3 regions of the Halopseudomonas sp. T1L2 genome follow, and region 1 is predicted to be linked to each of the others. Evidence: predicted binding sites of a transcription regulator. Region 1 holds the regulator's gene; each other region holds the start of a gene.
The links. Region 1 encodes FliA, which starts transcription of late flagellar genes. Its sites were predicted from a motif close to CTAAAGTTTNNNNNNNNNNNGCCGNTAA; they were not measured.
Positions count from the first base shown of each region.

Region 2: ACZ5WQ_RS04670 (flagellar protein MotY) is a predicted target of FliA. The motif match lies at 2,349-2,376, and genes of this name have one in related genera.
Region 3: ACZ5WQ_RS01510 (methyl-accepting chemotaxis protein) is a predicted target of FliA. The motif match lies at 2,323-2,350, and genes of this name have one in related genera.

Region 1 is NZ_AP040865.1:1,716,607-1,720,769, reverse strand. Features, by position in the region: gene flhF (flagellar biosynthesis protein FlhF) at 1-394, shown strand, start outside; gene fleN (flagellar synthesis regulator FleN) at 427-1,254, shown strand; gene ACZ5WQ_RS07965 (RNA polymerase sigma factor FliA) at 1,251-1,988, shown strand; gene ACZ5WQ_RS07960 (chemotaxis response regulator CheY) at 2,210-2,587, shown strand; gene ACZ5WQ_RS07955 (protein phosphatase CheZ) at 2,609-3,403, shown strand; gene ACZ5WQ_RS07950 (chemotaxis protein CheA) at 3,559-4,163, shown strand, end outside.
Region 2 is NZ_AP040865.1:994,715-998,877, forward strand. Features, by position in the region: gene ACZ5WQ_RS04655 (TAXI family TRAP transporter solute-binding subunit) at 1-223, opposite strand, end outside; gene rnt (ribonuclease T) at 437-1,072, opposite strand; gene pyrC (dihydroorotase) at 1,143-2,177, opposite strand; gene ACZ5WQ_RS04670 (flagellar protein MotY) at 2,433-3,281, shown strand; gene ACZ5WQ_RS04675 (argininosuccinate synthase) at 3,434-4,163, shown strand, end outside.
Region 3 is NZ_AP040865.1:308,085-312,247, forward strand. Features, by position in the region: gene ACZ5WQ_RS01495 (potassium/proton antiporter) at 1-517, opposite strand, end outside; gene ACZ5WQ_RS01500 (thiopurine S-methyltransferase) at 629-1,279, shown strand; gene ACZ5WQ_RS01505 (AEC family transporter) at 1,332-2,261, shown strand; gene ACZ5WQ_RS01510 (methyl-accepting chemotaxis protein) at 2,510-4,138, shown strand.

The sequences.
Region 1 (4,163 bases):
CCTGCAGGCCAACGATCCCTACCTGCGCGGCCAGCTCGACACCCTGGCCAGTCAGGGGCGTCGGGTACGCAATCTGCTGGTGCTGCCGGCGACCAGCCAGCACCGGGTGATGAAAGCGGCCTACCATACTTACAAGGCGTGCGGTCTGTCGGGCTGCATTCTGACGAAAGTGGACGAGGCCGCAACGCTCGGTGAATCGCTGGGGCTGGCGATGGAGCAGGGTTTGCCGGTAGCCTATCTGGCAGATGGCCAGCGCATTCCCGACGATATCAGCCGCGCCGTCGGGCATCAGCTGGTGAGTCGTGCAGTTAGTATGGCAGGTAATGATGCGCCGGCAGATCAGACCATGGCCGACGTATTTGCCGGTATGATGAACAGCCAGCGGGCCAGTTAAGCAATTTCACAGGATTAAGGTAATCAGCGCAGATGGGCAGCAAACATCCGGTTCAGGTAATCGCGGTCACCGGGGGCAAGGGTGGCATCGGCAAGACCAACGTGTCGGTGAATCTCAGCCTTGCTCTGGCGGAGATGGGACGGCGCGTTGTGCTGCTCGACGCTGACCTTGGTCTCGCCAACGTTGACGTGCTGCTGGGGCTCAAGCCAAAGGCAACGCTGGCCGACGTGCTGGAGGGCAAGTGCGATCTGCGCGACGTTCTGGTCACCGGCCCCGGCGGTGTTCGTATTGTGCCGGCCGCCTCGGGTGCCGCCAACATGGTGAGCCTCAACCATCAGCAGCATGCCGGCCTGATTCAGGCGTTCAGCGAGATCGGTGACAATATCGACGTGCTGATCGTCGATACGGCGGCCGGCATTGGTGATTCGGTAGTCAGCTTTGTGCGGGCGGCGCAGGAGGTGCTCGTCGTGGTATGTGACGAGCCAACGTCGATTACCGATGCCTACGCCCTGATCAAGCTGCTCAACCGTGATTACGGGATGACCCGATTCCGCGTGCTGGCGAATATGGTCGGCACGCCGCAGGAGGGCCGCATGGTGTTTGCTAAGCTCGCCAAGGTGACGGATCGATTTCTTGACGTTGCACTTCAGTATGTCGGAGCCGTTCCGTTTGATGAGGCGGTGCGCAAGTCAGTGCAAAAGCAGCGCGCGGTGTTTGAAGCCTTTCCGCGCAGCAAGGCCTCGCTGGCAATTCGCGCCATTGCACAAAAAGTTGATGCCTGGCCGCTGCCGGCCAACCCGCGAGGACACCTGGAGTTCTTCGTCGAACGTCTGGTGCAACCGACAGGGTCTGGCCTATGACAGCACAGGCTGGCGGATTGAGCATGTATACACGAGCACAGAGTTCTCGCGGTGAGCAGGATCGACTCGTCGAGCAGTATGCGCCGCTGGTAAAGCGAATTGCCTACCACCTGCTGGGGCGGCTGCCGTCCAGTGTGCAGGTGGAGGATCTAATGCAAGCCGGTATGATCGGGCTGCTGGAAGCCTCCCGCAAATTCGACTTCGGCAAGGGCGCCAGTTTCGAAACCTATGCCGGCATCCGCATTCGCGGTGCGATGCTGGACGAGGTGCGCAAGGGCGACTGGGCGCCACGCTCGGTACACCGCAATACGCGGATGGTCAGTGATGCGATGCGCGCGGTCGAGGCGCGGCTCGGGCGTGACGCCAAGGATCACGAAGTTGCCGCCGAGCTGGAGATGAGCCTGGAAGAGTACTATACGATTCTCAGTGATACCGCCGGCAGCAAGTTGTTCAGCTTTGATGATCTGCTTGAGTCGGGTGCGCCGGCAGATGTGCAGGGCGGCGAGGAACCGGCGTCCGGGCTGCAGGATGAGCGTTTCAGAGCGGCTTTGATCGAGGCAATCGACACGTTGCCCGAGCGCGAGCGACTGCTGCTGTCGCTTTATTATGATGAGGAGCTTAACCTCAAGGAGATCGGCGCCGTGCTGGGTGTCAGTGAATCCAGGGTCAGTCAGTTGCACAGTCAATGTGCTGCTAGGTTGCGCTCGAAGCTGATGAGCTGGCGAAATGATTGATTTTGTCGTCAACATCCGGACAATGCTCGGATTGCTCGACAGGTAGTGGCTTCGGGCCGGACGTCCAGGTGGCGTTTTCGAGGGTGCATCCGATCAGCCTGCTGGCTTCCAGCTGATTGATCAGAGCTTCTTTTATGGCTTGATTGGTTATTTGCGATGGGTTTTTGGGGTGCAGGCCTGCACATTCCCTGGTTTGTACGGAGGTCGACTTGGACAAGAATATGAAAATTCTCATCGTTGATGATTTTTCGACGATGAGGCGCATCATCAAGAACCTGTTGCGCGACCTTGGGTTTACCAACACAGCCGAAGCCGATGACGGCAACACCGCGTTGCCGATGCTGCAGAGCGGCAGTTTCGATTTTCTGGTGACTGACTGGAACATGCCCGGCATGAGCGGCATTGACCTGTTACGCGCTGTGCGGGCCGACGAGCGGCTCAAGCACCTGCCGGTGCTGATGGTAACGGCCGAGGCCAAGCGAGATCAGATCATTGAAGCCGCGCAGGCGGGCGTCAATGGCTATGTGGTCAAGCCGTTTACGGCTCAGGCCTTGAAAGAAAAGATCGAAAAAATCTTTGAGCGAGTTCAGGCTAAATAATAATCAACCGGGGTACAGGTTATGGCTTTGAGTAAGGATCCCGGCCAGGCGACCGCTCAGGAATTCGAGCATTCGCTGAAGGACAATGCGCACCAGCTGGTTGGTCACCTTGAGAGCGGCAACTTCGGTGAAGCGTTGCTGGTCATTCATGCCATCAATCAGGCACGCGACCGTGGTCTTTATCACGAAGTGGGGCAGCTCACCCGCGCGTTGCACAATGCCATCGTCAATTTTCAGATCGACACGACCCACGCGCTGGGTGGTGACAACGATACTTCCAAGATATCCGATGCCTCTGACCGGCTGGACTATGTGGTTCAGCTGACCGACAAGGCGGCCAACCGGACCATGGATCTGGTCGAGGCCAGCGTCCCCAAGGTCGCTGATCTGGGGCAGCAGGCGAACGCCCTCAAGGCAGACTGGCAGCGGCTGCAGCGCCGGGAGATGGCGGCGGACGAGTTTCGCGACCTCTACCGCCGGGTAGGCGAGTTCCTTGAGCAGACCGAATCGACCAGCAAGGATCTGTCCACCAATCTGAACGATATTCTGCTGGCTCAGGACTATCAGGATCTGACCGGCCAGGTGATCAAGCGTGTGACTACGCTTGTGCATGATGTCGAAGAGAGCCTGGTCAACCTGGTCCGAATGGCGGGACAGGTCGACCGCATTACCGGCATCAATCATGGTGAATCTCCCGGGGACGGAAAAAAATCCTCCTCCAGGGGTGAAGGTCCGCAAATTCATGCCGATAAAAGGGAAGACGTTGTTTCCGGTCAGGATGAGGTTGATGACCTCCTTTCCAGCCTGGGATTCTGATGTCAGCTGTAACTGCCGCACGCTGAGCGCGCGGCCGGTCTGACTGCTCAAGGTCGCTGCCTGGCAGCAACGTTGAGTGACTGCGCAGCGCCGAGATGGAAATTCAAGGCGGCATTGCGTGGCCTTCCGATAACACGCCCGAGGGGAGTGGGTGCATGAGTTTCGATGCGGATGAAGAGATTCTCCAGGACTTTCTGGTCGAGGCCGGCGAGATTCTCGAGCAGTTGTCCGAACAGTTGGTCGAGCTGGAAAACCGGCCCGACGACATGGATCTGCTTAACGCTATCTTCCGCGGCTTTCACACCGTAAAGGGCGGGGCCGGCTTTCTCCAGCTGGATGCCCTTGTTGCCTGCTGCCATATCGCCGAGAACGTATTCGATATTCTGCGCAAGGGCGAACGTACCGTCACGCCCGAGTTGATGGACGTCGTTCTTCAGGCTCTGGACACGGTCAATGGCATGTTTGCCCAGGTGCGAGAGAGCGAGGAGCCGACTCCTGCTGCGCCTGCTCTGCTGGATGCGTTGGCCGCCCTGGCTCAGCCCGCATCGGCGGATGAGGCAACAAGCGAGCCGCCTGCTGCAGAAGCGCCTGAGCCGGAGCCCGAGGCTGGTCCGGCTGACGCTGCGGCACCTGCCGCTGCCGAGGGTGACATCACCGACGATGAATTCGAGCAGTTGCTTGACGCCCTGCATGGTGATGGCAGTGCGGCTGCCGCAGCCTCTGTTGCTGCTGCCCAGACAGCGTCCACCGCTGGCGCCGA
Region 2 (4,163 bases), 720 kb from region 1:
CGTTGGCGACCGAACCACCGCTGGAGGGAGCGTTGCAACGAATGCCGTGTTCGGCTGAATTGCGGTTGAGAAGGCGGCAGACCGATTGACCGACGACGTAATAAACACCGGTCTGACCACCGGTACCGATGGTGACAAAGGTTTCGGCTGCCGCGGTTGTTGCACCCAGTGAAGCGTATCCGATTGTGGCTGAGAACAGCAGGGCAAGCGATTTGCGCATCATGTGATGTAGCTCCTTTTTCTGATTGTCTGTGGCGACTGCAAGACAACAGCCCGCCAGCGTGCGAGGCCCGATCCTGTAACAGGGCCGAACACATTCACCTGTTCAGTGTAGTGGATGATTTGAAATCCATTAGGACCTTAACCGCAGCGCCGCGGTCGGGCAACCCTGATGGGGAAACGAGAACCCGGCCTGAAGCCGGGTTTTACGTGCGGATTACTCTACGGGTGGCCAGCCACCCATCTCGCGCCAGCGATTGACAATGGTGCAAAACAGGTCTGCTGTCTTCTCGGTGTCATAACGCGCCGAATGGGCCTCGCGGCCGTCGAAGTCGATACCGGCAGCGCTGCAGGCTTTCGCCAGCACTGTCTGACCGTAAGCCAGGCCGCCCAGCGTCGCAGTATCGAAGCAGGAGAACGGATGAAACGGATTACGCTTGATCTGTGTGCGCTCGACTGCGGCGTTGAGAAAGCCCAGATCGAAGAAAGCGTTGTGCCCAACCAGAACGGCTCGCTTGCAGCCGGCAGATTTAACGGCCTTTCGGATGTGCTTGAAAATCTCGGTCAATGCATGCTCTTCGCTAACCGCCTGGCGCAGCGGGTGATCCAGCTTGATGCCGGTAAACTCCAGTGCCGCCTGTTCAATGTTGGCACCCTCGAAGGGCTCGACACGAAAGAAGGTCGTGTGGTCCGGGTAGACCATGCCTTCTTCATCCATGTTGATGGTGGTGGCTGCGATTTCCAGAAGCGCATCGGTCGCTGCATTGAAACCGCCGGTTTCAACATCAATGACCACCGGGAGAAAGCCCCGGAAACGATAGGCCAGAGGGGATTTGGCCTTGCCGCTTGGCAAGACATCCTGTTCTTCACCTTCGAAGTCGAACTCGCTCACGAAATATCCTTTGCTGTGTCGATGTGGAAGGTCAGACCAGGCGCCAGCGAATCTGTTCGCCGGCACGCAGTGGAACAATACATTGATCGCCGAAGGGCAATTGATCGGCCACGGTCCAGCTGTCGCGTTCTAGGGTGATGGTGTCGGTGTTGCGTGGCAGACCGTAAAAATCGGGGCCGTGGAGGCTGGCAAAACCTTCCAGTTTCTCCAGGGCACCGAGTTCATCGAAGGCCTCTGCATACAGCTCAATGGCCGCGTGAGCGGTATAGCATCCGGCACAGCCACAGGCGGCTTCCTTGGCATGGCGGGCATGGGGAGCCGAATCGGTGCCGAGGAAGAATTTGCTGGAGCCGGATACGACTGCATCACACAGCGCCTGCTGGTGAGTCTGACGCTTGAGTACCGGCAGGCAGAACAGGTGCGGACGGATGCCGCCAACCAGCATGTGGTTGCGGTTAAACAGCAGGTGGTGCGCAGTAATGGTTGCGCCAACGTTGGCTGGAGCCTGATTGACAAAGCTCACCGCATCAGCGGTGGTAATGTGCTCGAACACCACACGCAGGGCCGGGAAGCGGTCCACCAGTTTGACAAGCTGCTGGTCGATAAAGGCTTTCTCACGGTCAAAAATATCGACCTCGGCATGGGTGACCTCACCATGTACCAGCAGCAGCATGCCGACCTCGGCCATTGCTTCCAGCGCCGGATAGATGTTCTCCAGCGCGGTAACGCCAGACTGCGAGTTCGTCGTGGCACCGGCCGGATAAAGCTTGGCGGCAACCACCAGGCCACTGGCGTGCGCCTGACGCACAATCTCCGGAGAGGTTTTGTCGGTCAGGTACAGGACCATTAGCGGTTCAAAACGGGAGCCGGCCGGGCGTGCAGCCAAAATGCGTTCGCGGTACCCGGCGGCTTCCTCAGCGTCACGTACCGGGGGTACCAGGTTCGGCATGATGATGGCGCGGCCGAAGGCGCGAGCTGCATCCGGTACGGTGTGCTGCAGTACTGCGCCATCGCGCAGGTGAATATGCCAGTCGTCCGGGCGAATTAGCGTCAGGCGGTCGGTCATGCGTGGGGTTCCAGTCCAGATCAATGGCGCAATGCTAACCCAATCAACCCGGCTTTGACACTCCGAGGGCGCCTGTGCGCAAGGTTAGCCGGCAGATCAGTCGCTATGGGTGCGCCGTGCAGGGCCAGAATTCCGATTGAGGTGACGCCCGGCATTTTTTTGATTTGCAGGATAAAGTTTTTCCCGCACGCGCCGATGACACAGGCAATAGAAGCAGGCGCCCCGGTTTTCAGGGGGCGGCAATCGGAGAACCGTGTGACACGAATCCCTCTGGTCGTTCTGGCAGCGCTAGCGTTTTCTGCCGAGGCAATGACCTTTCAGACCCGCATGGAAGACGTGCAATGGCAGGTCGAAGGGGATCAGTTTGCCTGCCGATTGACTCAGTCAGTCGCAGGATACGGTGAGGCGAGCTTTGTGCGGCGTGCCGGAGAGCATCCGCAATTCGAATTGAAAGCCTGGGATAACCCGATGCGCCCCGGCCCGGCCCAGGTATTCAACGATCCGCCCCCCTGGCGCCCGGGGACGGCCGCCCAGCCGGTCGGGCAAATTGTGGTAGGCGCGGGTACCTATACCATGATGGCGCCCTATGAGCAGGCTGGCCGCATGCTCGCCGGACTGGCCTCGGGCCTGCAGCCAACCATCATGCGTGGCAGCCAGGTAGGGGGCGATCCAGTCAGGGTGGTGGTTTCCAGTGTGGGCTATCAAAAGGCGCGGCTGGACTTTCAACAGTGCATCAGCGGCCTGCTGCCGATCAGTGCGTCGCAGGCAGCCCAGAGCATCATCAGCTTTGGTGCCGGAGGCAGCAATCTGAGCGCCGACGCCAAAACCAGGCTCGACGCCATCCTGCAGTACATAAATGCCGATGAAAGCCTCAGTGGTATCATTCTCGACGGCCACTCGGATAATCAGGGCAACCGCCTGGACAACCGGGAACTGTCGCGCCAGCGCGCACTTGCCGTGCGGGACTACCTGACCGAGCAGGGCGTTGACGAAAACCTGTTTACAATGCGTTTTCACGGCGACAGCTATCCGGTTGCCAGTAATCGCACCGCCGAAGGTCGTGCAGCCAATCGGCGGGTAATGGTGCGGCTGCAGCACGACTGACGCGCAGCCCTTGGATCTGCTTTGCTCAATCGGCACAAGACCCGAAAGTCGAAGACCTCTCCCCTGTGAATCCTGCTGCTCTGGCGCTAGAATAGACGCTTTCGCCCATTCCCTATGGGGTGGCGGTTCAGTCTTGCTTAAGGGAGCATGTAATGGCAGAAGTCAACAAAGTCGTCCTGGCCTATTCCGGCGGTCTGGATACCTCGGTCATCCTCAAATGGCTGCAGGAAACCTACAACTGCGAAGTGGTCACCTTCACCGCCGACCTCGGTCAGGGTGAGGAAGTGGAACCTGCACGCGCCAAGGCTCAGGCCATGGGCGTAAAGGAAATCTACATCGACGACCTGCGTGAAGAGTTTGTCCGCGACTTCGTGTTCCCGATGTTCCGTGCCAACACCGTCTATGAAGGCGAGTACCTGCTGGGTACCTCTATCGCCCGTCCGCTGATTGCCAAGCGGCTTATCGAAATTGCCAACGAAACCGGTGGTGACGCCATCTCCCACGGCGCTACCGGCAAAGGCAACGATCAGGTTCGTTTCGAGCTGGGTGCCTACGCGCTCAAGCCTGGCGTGAAAGTGATTGCTCCCTGGCGCGAATGGGATCTGCTGTCCCGCGAAAAATTGATGGATTATGCCGAGAAACACGGCATTCCGATCGAGCGCCATGGCAAGAAGAAGTCTCCCTACTCGATGGATGCCAACCTGCTGCACATCTCCTATGAAGGTGGCGTGCTGGAAGATACCTGGACCGAGCACGAGGAAGACATGTGGCGTTGGACTGTTTCCCCGGAGAACGCACCGGACCAGGCCACCTACATCGAACTGACCTACCGCAAGGGCGACATCGTCGCGATCGATGGCAAGGACATGACCCCGGCTGAGG
Region 3 (4,163 bases), 1.4 Mb from region 1:
CCAGGGTAATGGTCAGGAAAATCGCCATCGGATCGTTGGAACCCGACTCGATCTCCAGCGTTGCGCCAACCCGTTGTTTCAGGTTCAGCCCCTTGCCCTGCAGCAGCGAGAACACCGCAGCGGCGTCGGTGGAGCCGACGATGGCACCAAGCAGCAGGCCCTGCAGCCAGTGCAGCTCCAGCAGCCAGGCGGTAAGCGCACCCGTCAGCGCGGCGCTGATCAGCACCCCGAGGCTGGCCAGGGACACGGCGGGCCACAGCCCCACCCGGAAGTTTTCCACCCGTGTGCGCATGCCGCCATCAAGCAGAATGATCGCCAATGCCAGGCTGCCGATCAGAAAGGCGGTGTTGGCATCCTCGAACTGAATACGGCCAATACCGTCCACCCCGGCCAGCATGCCGATGATCAGGAAGATCAGCAGTAGCGGGATGCCCAGACGCGACGACAGCGAACTGGCGAGCACGCTGAAGCAGAGCAGCACGGCACCGATCAGAAAGAGGGTGTTGATATAGTCCATGGGAGCAGCTCGGAGCGGGTGGATGGAACGCGTTCACTATATCGTTTATGGCCCGGAGCGGTAAAAAAATTGCTGTATAGTCAACGCATTGCAACGTAGGGAGAAAGCAGGATGGATGCGGCATTCTGGCATGAGCGCTGGCAGCGCGGGGAAATCGGGTTTCACAAGGCGTCAACCAATCCGCTGCTGCAGCGCTGGTGGCCGCAGCTCGGAGTCGATGCAGAGGCTCCGGTTTGGGTACCTTTATGCGGTAAATCGCTTGATCTGATCTGGTTGCGCAGCCAGGGGCACCCGGTTCGGGGCGTTGAGTTGGCGCGCAGCGCGTTGGAGAGTTTCTCCGACGAGCATGGGCTGGATTTGCAATGGCAAACGGAGGGGGAGTTTGAGGTAGCCGAGGGCGCCGGTTTTACGCTGTATTGCGGCGATGTCTTCGCACTCCGGCCCGAGCATCTGCAGGGAATCGGTGCAATTTATGATCGCGCCGCGCTGATCGCGCTGCCGCCGGAAATGCGTGCGCGTTACGTTGCCCATCAACGCGCACTGCTGCCCGCGGGCTGGCGTCTGCTGCTGGTGACCCTGGATTATCCGCAGGAGCAGCGCCCCGGGCCGCCTTTCAGCGTGTCCGATACCGAAGTACGGCAACTGTACGCGGGCTGCAGTATCGAGGTGCTCGAAGAGAAGGATGTATTGGCCGATCACGCCGTGTTTGCCAGCCAGGGCATGCGTTCGCTGACCGAGCGGGTGTATCTGATCGCCGACTAAGCCGTGTCGGGGCTGCTAGACTGCGGCACCGACTGTTCGCTGCGGAGCCCTCATGCTGGCCGCCCTTGCCTTACTCTATAAACTGTTGCCGCTCTATGTGACGGTTGGTCTTGGCTGGCTAGCCGGCCGCTATCTGGATGCCAGCGGCAGGCACATTGCGGGCATCATGATGTATATCGTGACGCCGTCGGTGGTGTTTTCCGGGGTGATGCACGCGCCGCTGTCTGCTGAAGTCATCCTGCTGCCGTTTCTGACCTTCGCGCTGTGCAGTCTGACCGGCTGGGCGCATTTGCAGATTGCCAAACGCTGGTTTCCAGGGGCCGGCGCCAACATGATTCCGCTTGCGGTCGGAACCGGTAATACCGGTTACTTCGGTATTCCGGTTGCGCTGTTGCTGTTCGGTGAGCAGGGGCTGGCGATTTATATCGTCTGCATGCTCGGCACCACCCTGTTCGAAAATTCCGTCGGGTTTTATCTGGCCGCGCGCGGGCGCTACGGCATTCGGGACTGTCTGCTCAAGGTAGTGCGGCTGCCGTCGTTATACGCCTTCTTTCTGGCGGTTGGCCTCAACAGTGCCGGCCTGCAGATTCCGGATGCATTCGAGCCGCTGTTCGATAACCTGCGCGGTGCCTACAGCGTATTCGGCATGATGATTATCGGTATGAGCATTCTGAGTTTCCGCGGTCTGGCCGGAGACTTGCGCTTTACCGGGCTGGCGCTGCTGGGCAAGTTCGTCAGTTGGCCGTTGCTGGCGCTGGCATTCTGCGCGCTGGATGCCCGTCTGTTTCAGGTCTACGACGTCGCCGTCTATCAGGCGATCATGCTGATCTCCATCACCCCCATTGCCGCCAATACGGTTGTCATAGCCACGCTGCTCGACACCCATCCCGCGCAGGTTGCCGGCACCGCGCTGCTCAGCACGCTTGTCGCGCTGCTGTACATTCCGCTGATGAGCGCCTGGCTGTTTACAGGTGCCAACTGAGACCAGTCTAAGACTTCTTTGTAAGCGCCCTGTTTTTTATGAGAAAAACAACTAAAAAGCACTCATGCTTTAGCGCTCATGGTCGATACTCATTTCAGGAAGCAAAAAATTGACGTGTGCGTGACGGCGCGCGTTGGCTGTTGTCGGTGTGATGTTTAATGATCCAAGCCGAGCCTGCCTCCAGGGCGTTATCGCGGACTCGTCCTTTCGAGTCCTGCCTGCCGTGCTGACAAGAGTGAAAAAGAGCCATGCTTAGTGTCTTCCGTGATTTGAGTTTCCGCTGGAAATTGACCCTTCCCATTCTGATTCTGGCCGCATTGTTCGTCCTCCTTGGACTGTCCGCATTCTGGGCTGTCTCCAAGGTTGAGTCGCGCCTGGTACGTCTCTCGACCGACCTGCTGCCGCGCAGCTCGGTGGTGCTCGAAGCCGATCGAGACATGTATCAGGCGTTGGCGGCCGAGCGGGCCATTATTGAAGGCGTGGTCTCAAGCGGGCTGGATGCAGAGCACACTGACAACATGCAGCAGGCCAGTGATCGCATTGCGCGTTACGCGGCTGCTACCAAAACGCCGGAAGGGCGTGCGCTGGCGGATGAATTCGCCAGGGCGTTTGCTGTCTGGAAAGCCACCTCAATCGAGAACGTCCGGCTGGCACGTTCCGGCGACGCAGCCAGGGCGAGTGATAGCAGCTACGGTCAGGGTTATGAGCAGTTTTCGCGGGCGCGTGAGCTGATCAACAAGATGACCGAGCTGATCAACCAGCAGGCTGAAGCGGAAGCGGCTGAAGCTGAAGCGGATGTCGCTGCAAGCCATGCTCGGGTGACGGTGGTGCTGGCCATCGGTGCAGTTGTATGCTTTCTGATGATCGTATTTTTCCCCGGCCTGATTACCAACCCGTTGCGTGAGCTGCTGCAGCGCATTCGCGACATTGCAGACGGCGAGGGCGACCTGACCCGCCGTGTGGTGGTGCACTCCAACGACGAGTTGGGCCAGCTGAGCAAGGCATTCAACGCCTTTCTGGAGCAATTGCAGGGACTGATTCGCGACGTTGCCGAATCTACCTTGCAGGTCGCCTCGGCCGCAGAGCAGATGAGTGCAATTGCCGAGGGGCAGGAGAAACTGGTCAACGAGCAGTACATGGCGGTAGATCAGGTCAGTACCGCAGCGACGGAAATGAGCGCTGCCATCCACGAGGTTGCCGACAACGCGCATAGTACTGCTGATGCCGCCCGTGAGGCAGACCGTCAGGGGCACTCTGCGTCCGATGTGGTGTCAGCCACCATGAACGATCTGCGACGCCTGGCCGCCGATGTTGAAGAGGCTGCTGGTGTGATCAACAATCTGGAGCAGGACACCGACAAGATTGGCGGCGTGCTCAGTGTGATCGAGGGTATTGCCGAGCAGACCAACCTGCTGGCGCTCAACGCAGCCATCGAGGCCGCCCGCGCCGGAGAGCAGGGCCGCGGCTTTGCGGTGGTGGCCGACGAGGTCCGTGCACTGGCGGCGCGTACCCAGGACTCCACCCGTGATATCCAGCAAATGATCCAGAAGCTGCAGAGCGGCACCGGACAGGCTGTTGCCGTCATGCAGCGTGGTGCCCAGCTCGCAGCACAGAGCGTCGAGAAGGCCGGTACCACCGAATCTTCGCTGAACGAGACTTCCGCCTCCGTCATGCGCATCAACGACATGGCGGCGCAGATCGCCGCTGCGTGCGAGGAGCAGAGTCAGACCACCGAAGATATCGCCCGCAACATCAGTGGCATTCGTGATCTGTCCAACCAGTCTGCGCAGTCGTCTCGGGAGAGTCGTGATGCCAGTAACGTGCTCGCACGCCTGGCTGCCAACCTGCAGCAACAGGTTGGTCGCTTCAAAACCTGATATTCGGGTTGTAACTTGAGCATAA